2 regions of the Streptomyces antibioticus genome follow, and region 2 is predicted to be linked to the other one. Evidence: riboswitches for the same ligand, from Rfam matches in the RefSeq annotation. Region 2 holds a riboswitch; the other holds the start of a gene.

Region 1 (3,199 bases), 4.4 Mb from region 2:
TCCGGGCGGACCATCGTGCTGAAGGTGCGGCGCTACGACTTCTCCACGCTCACCCGGTCCGAGACGCTGCGTGGGCCCACGGACGATCCCACGGTGGTGCGGGAGGCGGCGGCACGGCTGCTGGATTCCGTGGACACGACAGGTGGGGTGCGGCTGTTGGGGGTGGGGGTCAGTGGATTGGCGGACTTCACCCAGGAGGACCTGTTCGCGCAGGCCGTGGGGGAGGGGCGGGACGAGGAGCGGGCGGAGGGCGGCGGGGAGGAGACGGTGCCGGCCGCTGCGCCCGTGGTGGAGGAGGCCGTGCCGGCGGCGCACCGGTGGCGTCCGGGGCACGATGTGCGGCACGCCGAGTTCGGGCCCGGGTGGGTGCAGGGGAGCGGGCTGGGGCGGGTCACCGTGCGGTTCGAGACGCCGGAGTCGGAGCCGGGGCGGGTGCGGACGTTCCGGGTCGACGATCCGGAGCTGGAGTCGTCGGATCCGCTGCCGTTGGTGCGAAGACCCGGTGACGGCGCTGCGATCGCGGCGGCGGGGTCGGGAGCCGAGAATCCGGGTGTGAGCGCCGGGAACTCCTGAGAGACACCGCCCGTTACGCAGAGTGACTGGATGGATGGTGTCGGCTGGGGAGTGACGGGGAGTCGCTGTGCTGGAGGAGAGCGGGAGCGGTATGGACGGGCTGGAGCTGGAGGGTGTTCGGCCGGCGGCCGGGCAGGCGGTTCAGGCGCGGGAGGCCGAGAGGCTGGCGGTGATCGACCGCGTCACCCGTTGGGGTGCGAACCGGAGCGATGTCGTCGGGGTCCTGCTGGTCGGGTCCTGTGCGCGGGGGACGGCGCGGCCTGAGTCCGATGTGGACCTCGTCGTGCTCACGACGGACCCGTCCGGGTACGGCGAGGGCGGGGCGTGGCTGCGTGAGCTGAGCCTGGGGGAGGTGGCGCGGGTCCGGGAGTGGGGGCCTGTCACCGAGTGGCGGCATGTGACGGCGAGTGGCCTGGAGGTGGAGTTGGGCATCACGTCGACGAACTGGGCGCGTACGGATCCGGTTGACGCGGGGACACGTGCGGTGGTCGTGGACGGGGCCCGGCCCTTGTACGACCCGGCTGGGTTGCTGGGGGCGCTGATAGGGGTGTGTGGCTGAGGTGCGTCGGCGGGTGCGGGTGCGTGGGGGCCTTTCGCGCAGTTCCCCGCGCCCCTGAGTCTCGGCTGCGGCTGGCCCTTGCCCGGGGCCTTGTCTCAGGTCTCGTCTGTGCCTGCCAGGCGGCCGAAGTCGTGGTCCGGGAGAGGGGGTGGGGCGGCGACGTCCAGGCCGTAGTGGTGGTAGAGCTGGAGTTCCTGGTCGGGCGAGAGGTGGCGGCCCACGCCGAAGTCCGGGGCGTCCTTGATCAGCGAGCGTTCGAAGGGGACGTGGAGGGTGCCTTCGATCAGCTCGCTGGGCTCCAGCGGGACGAAGGCGTCCCGGGAGAACAGACCGGTGCGTATGGCGGCCCACTCGGGCACGCCGGTCGCGTCGTCGAGGTAGACCTCGTCGACGGTGCCGATCTTGGTGCCGTTGCGGTCGAACGCCTTGCGGCCGATCAGGTTGCGCGGATCGATGTCGGTCTGCACGGGCCCTCCACATGGTCGCAAACTCATCCGTAGGCACTACATCCGTAAGCACTACAAAAGAGCACATCGGGGCTCGCGGCCACTCGAAGGAGGTGGCGTTGACCTCGCTGGTAGTCTGGCAACGGCTGCTGACCCCGTGCGGGAGAGTCCTCCGGACATCACCGGAGGCGCCGAAGGAGCAAATCCTCCCCGGAATCTCTCAGGCCCAGGTACCGCACGGACGAGGTCACTCTGGAAAGCAGGGCGGGTGTCGACGGCTTCCGCTCTCACCGACGGTGAAAGCCGGGTGCCCCTTCGTGGGCGGCCGGTGAAGCTCTCAGGTTGAGATGACAGAGGGGGAGGCCGTTCGGGTACCCGCGCCGTGGTGCCCCTCGAAGGTCGTGTCGACCAGGAGGCCCCCGTAATGACCGCCTACCGCATTCCGCTCTCCGAGCTCGAGCGGGGTATCCCCTTCGAGCAGCGCCACATCGGCCCCGACCAGGAGGCGCGGGCCAAGATGCTCGCGCACGTCGGGTACGGCTCGCTCGACGAGCTGACCGCCGCCGCGGTCCCGGATGTGATCAAGAACGCCGACGCGCTGGACCTGCCGGACGCGCGCACCGAGGCCGAGGTGCTGGCCGAGCTGCGGTCGCTGGCCGACCGCAACCAGGTGCTCGACTCCATGATCGGACTCGGGTACTACGGCACCTTCACGCCCCCGGTGATCCTGCGGAACGTCATGGAGAACCCGGCCTGGTACACGGCCTACACCCCGTACCAGCCGGAGATCTCGCAGGGCCGGCTGGAGGCGCTGCTGAACTTCCAGACCATGGTCGCCGACCTCACCGGCCTGCCCACCTCGGGTGCCTCGCTGCTGGACGAGGGCACCGCCGCCGCCGAGGCGATGGCGCTGTCGCGGCGCATGGGGAAGAACAAGAAGGGCCTCTTCCTCATCGACGCGGACGTGCTGCCGCAGACCATCGCCGTGATCCAGACCCGGGCCGAGCCGACCGGCGTGGAGATCGTCGTCGCCGACCTCGGTGACGGCATCCCGGCCGACCTCGCGGCGCGGGAGATCAACGGCGTGCTGGTCCAGTACCCGGGCGCCTCCGGTGTCGTACGCGACATCACGGCCGTCATCGAGCAGGCGCACGAGCTGGGGGCGCTGGTGACGGTCGCCGCCGATCTGCTCGCGCTGACGCTGCTGAAGTCCCCGGGCGAGCTGGGGGCGGACATCGCGATCGGTACGACGCAGCGGTTCGGTGTGCCGATGGGCTTCGGCGGTCCGCACGCCGGCTACATGGCCGTGCACGAGAAGTTCGCGCGCAGCCTGCCCGGGCGGCTCGTGGGTGTCTCCGTGGACGCCGACGGCAACCGCGCCTACCGGCTCGCGCTCCAGACGCGTGAGCAGCACATCCGCCGGGAGAAGGCCACCAGCAACATCTGCACCGCGCAGGTGCTGCTGGCCGTGATGGCCGGCATGTACGCGGTCTACCACGGGCCCGAGGGCCTCCGGTCGATCGCCTGGCGCACGCACCGCTACGCCTCGATCCTCGCCGCCGGGCTGACCGCCGGCGGGGTGGAGGTCGTGCACGGGTCGTACTTCGACACGCTGACCGTG
Region 2 (3,199 bases):
CACGATGCGGCCGCCGGCGCCGGGCACGCCGAGGGAGGCGGAGAGCACCTCCTCCAGTTCGTTGCCCGGCCATCCGCCGTGCGGATGGGGGTGTGCCGGTGCGGGGAATGCCGTCGGGAAGTCCGCCGGTGGGAAGTCCATCTGCCTACCGCCTGCTGGTGACCACGGGTGTGGCTGAAAGGCTAACGGGTACGGGGGCGCTTTCCTCCGGGTTCCTCCGGGCGAGAGGGGAGCGCCGGGCCCCCGTGGTGATCAGGCGGAGAAGCCGATCCGGTTCAGGGCGTCCGCCGCGTCCCGGTCGAGCAGCACCGCCGCGCCGACCCCGGCGGGCAGCCGGCCGCGCTCCACCGAGCGCAGCAGCCGGGCGGCGGCCGTGCGGTGGCGCAGGAACGCGTACCGCGAGACGCCCCGGCCGCGCTCGCGCTGCCCGGCCAGCGCCGCGTCCGGGGTGACGTCGAGCAGCAGCAGATGCAGGGTGGCGCCGCGGCGCCGGGCCTCGCGGGCCAGCCAGTCGCGCACCCACGCCTGGGTGCCGCAGTCGTGGACGACGACGCCCTCACCGGTGCGCAGGGCGCGGCGCAGCGCGGCGAAGTGGGCGAGGCGGACCAGGGGGCGGTAGAGGGCGTAGGGCAGGAAGCGGGGCACGCGGGCGTCCCAGCGGTCGCGGGTGTCCTGGGAGTCGATACGGGTGCCGGTGACCGCGCGCCGCATCAGCGTCGACTTGCCGCTGCCGGGCAGACCGGTGACCACCACCAGGTCGTGGCGGCCGAAGAGCAGGCCGTGCGGGCCGCGTCCCGAGCGGTCGCGCAGATCGCGGACGACGGGTGCGGTCCGGGCTCGGCGCGCCTCCCGGGCGGGTGCGGCGGGCTGTGCCGGCAGCGCGAGCGCCGAGGTGGTCGCGAGAACCGTGGTCCTCGCGGGGGTCCTGTTCACCGTGATCGTCCTCCCCTGGGGTCAGGCAAGTCTTCTCCCCACCGAGCGTAAAGAGAAGGTAATGCGTGATGTCTCGCGTTTTCGTGCGCGTACCGCCACAGGCCGGTTACAGATGCGGCCTGTGGCGACCGGGGCGGGGCGTGCAATGATGGGCGCGCCAACTGCATACCGGCCGTTTGAATCCGCGCGGGAGAGTTCCCAGTCTTCGCTGGGGCGCCGAAGGAGCAAGTCCCTCCCTTGAATCTCTCAGGCACCGTTACCGCGCGGGCGAGGCACATCTGAAAAGCGGACCGCCGTCACCGGTGGTCCCACCCAAGGTGCAAGCCACGACCCGCCGTGTCCACAGGCGCGCGGTCATGGCGAACCTCTCAGGTTCCGATGACAGATGGGGAGGAACGCCCTCGCCCTGTCTGTCATGCCTTGGGAGACGAACGACCGATGAGCAGTACCGAAGAACTCCGTCACACCGCGCTCGATGCTCTGCATCGCTCGCTGGGCGCGACGATGACCGACTTCGCCGGCTGGGACATGCCCCTGCGCTACGGCTCCGAGCGCGACGAGCACACCGCCGTACGCACCCGCGCCGGGCTCTTCGACCTCTCGCACATGGGCGAGATCGCCGTCACCGGCCCGCAGGCCGCGGCCCTGCTCGACTTCGCCCTGGTGGGCAACATCGGCGGGGTCAAGCCCGGCCGGGCCCGCTACACCATGATCTGCCGGGCCGACGGCGGCATCCTGGACGACCTGATCGTCTACCGGCTGGCCGAGACCGAGTACCTGGTCGTCGCCAACGCCTCCAACGCGCAGACCGTGCTGGACGCCCTGGTGGAGCGGTCGGCCGGCTTCGACGCCGAGGTCCGCGACGACCGGGACGCGTACGCGCTGATCGCCGTCCAGGGCCCCGAGTCCCCCGGCATCCTGAAGTCCCTCACCGACGCCGACCTCGACGGCCTGAAGTACTACGCCGGCCTGCCGGGCACGGTCGCCGGGGTCCCCGCGCTGATCGCCCGCACCGGCTACACCGGCGAGGACGGCTTCGAACTGTTCGTGAAGCCGGAGCACGCCGTCGAGCTGTGGCAGGCGTTGACCGAGGCCGGCGCGGGCGTCGGACTGGTCCCGTGCGGGCTGTCCTGCCGCGACACGCTGCGCCTGGAGGCGGGCATGCCGCTGTACGGGCACGAGCTGTCGACCGCGCTGACCCCCTTCGACGCGGGCCTCGGGCGCGTGGTGAAGTTCGAGAAGGAGGGCGACTTCGTGGGGCGCGAGGCGCTCCAGGAAGCCGCCGAGCGGGCCGCCGCGAAGCCGCCGCGGGTGCTGGTCGGCCTGGTCGCCGAGGGCCGCCGGGTGCCGCGCGCCGGGTTCTCCGTCGTCTCCGGCGGCGAGGTGATCGGCGAGGTCACCTCCGGCGCCCCCTCCCCGACGCTGGGCAAGCCGATCGCGATGGCCTACGTCGACGCCGCGCACGCCGCCCCGGGCACCCCGGGCGTCGGCGTGGACATCCGCGGCACCCACGAGCCGTACGAGGTCGTGCCGCTGCCGTTCTACAAGCGGCAGAAGTAGGACCTCTCTTTCGGATCTGGCCGACCCCGAGTGACGGTGCGTCTCGGCGGGCCCGAGCGGGGTCTGGTGCGTGCAGCTGCAAGGCGGAGGAGGGCGGCAACGCGGAGCGTTGACAACCGACGACAACGCCGCAGATGTGCGTGCCAGGGCCCGCGACCCCCGGCAAGATCCGAAAGAGAGGTCCTGAACACTGAGCACCGCGCGCGGGTGACCCCTGCGCACCTTTGCGCTGCTCACTCGCGTGTGCAGCAGTCCCTCATTCACCAGCAGTCCCTCGCGTACAGGAGAATTCAGGCCATGAGCAACCCCCAGCAGCTTCGGTACAGCAAGGAGCACGAGTGGCTGTCGGCCGCCGCGGACGGCGTCTCGACGGTCGGCATCACGGAGCACGCGGCCAACGCGCTCGGCGACGTGGTCTTCGTCCAGCTCCCGGAGGTCGGCGACGCGGTCACCGCGGGCGAGTCCTGCGGTGAGCTGGAGTCCACCAAGTCGGTCAGCGAGCTGTACTCGCCGGTCGACGGCGAGATCGTCGAGGTCAACCAGGACGTCGTCGACGACCCGTCGCTGGTGAACTCCGCCCCCTTCGAGGGCGGGTGGCTGTTCAAGGTACGCGTGACGGGCGAGCAGGAGGAGCTGCTCTCCGCCGACGAGTACACCGCCTACACCGCCGGCTGAGGAGTCGTAGCCGTATGTCCGTCCTGAACAC

What was found. Region 2 has a riboswitch for glycine ahead of gcvT (glycine cleavage system aminomethyltransferase GcvT). Riboswitches for the same ligand answer to the same signal wherever they lie in the genome.
Region 1: it holds a riboswitch for glycine, as region 2 does, so the genes downstream of both, gcvP (aminomethyl-transferring glycine dehydrogenase) here and gcvT (glycine cleavage system aminomethyltransferase GcvT) in region 2, are expected to answer to the same signal.

Annotation. Positions count from the first base shown of each region.
Region 1 covers NZ_CM007717.1:1,599,197-1,602,395, reverse strand. Annotated here, with positions in the region: gene AFM16_RS07095 (DNA polymerase IV) at 1-573, shown strand, start outside; gene AFM16_RS07090 (nucleotidyltransferase domain-containing protein) at 665-1,132, shown strand; gene AFM16_RS07085 (PRC-barrel domain-containing protein) at 1,228-1,599, opposite strand; glycine riboswitch at 1,729-1,824, shown strand; gene gcvP (aminomethyl-transferring glycine dehydrogenase) at 2,003-3,199, shown strand, end outside.
Region 2 covers NZ_CM007717.1:5,957,061-5,960,259, reverse strand. Annotated here, with positions in the region: gene AFM16_RS27130 (enhanced serine sensitivity protein SseB) at 1-141, opposite strand, end outside; gene AFM16_RS27125 (AAA family ATPase) at 253-933, opposite strand; glycine riboswitch at 1,111-1,205, shown strand; glycine riboswitch at 1,206-1,328, shown strand; gene gcvT (glycine cleavage system aminomethyltransferase GcvT) at 1,372-2,493, shown strand; gene gcvH (glycine cleavage system protein GcvH) at 2,791-3,168, shown strand; gene glyA (serine hydroxymethyltransferase) at 3,183-3,199, shown strand, end outside.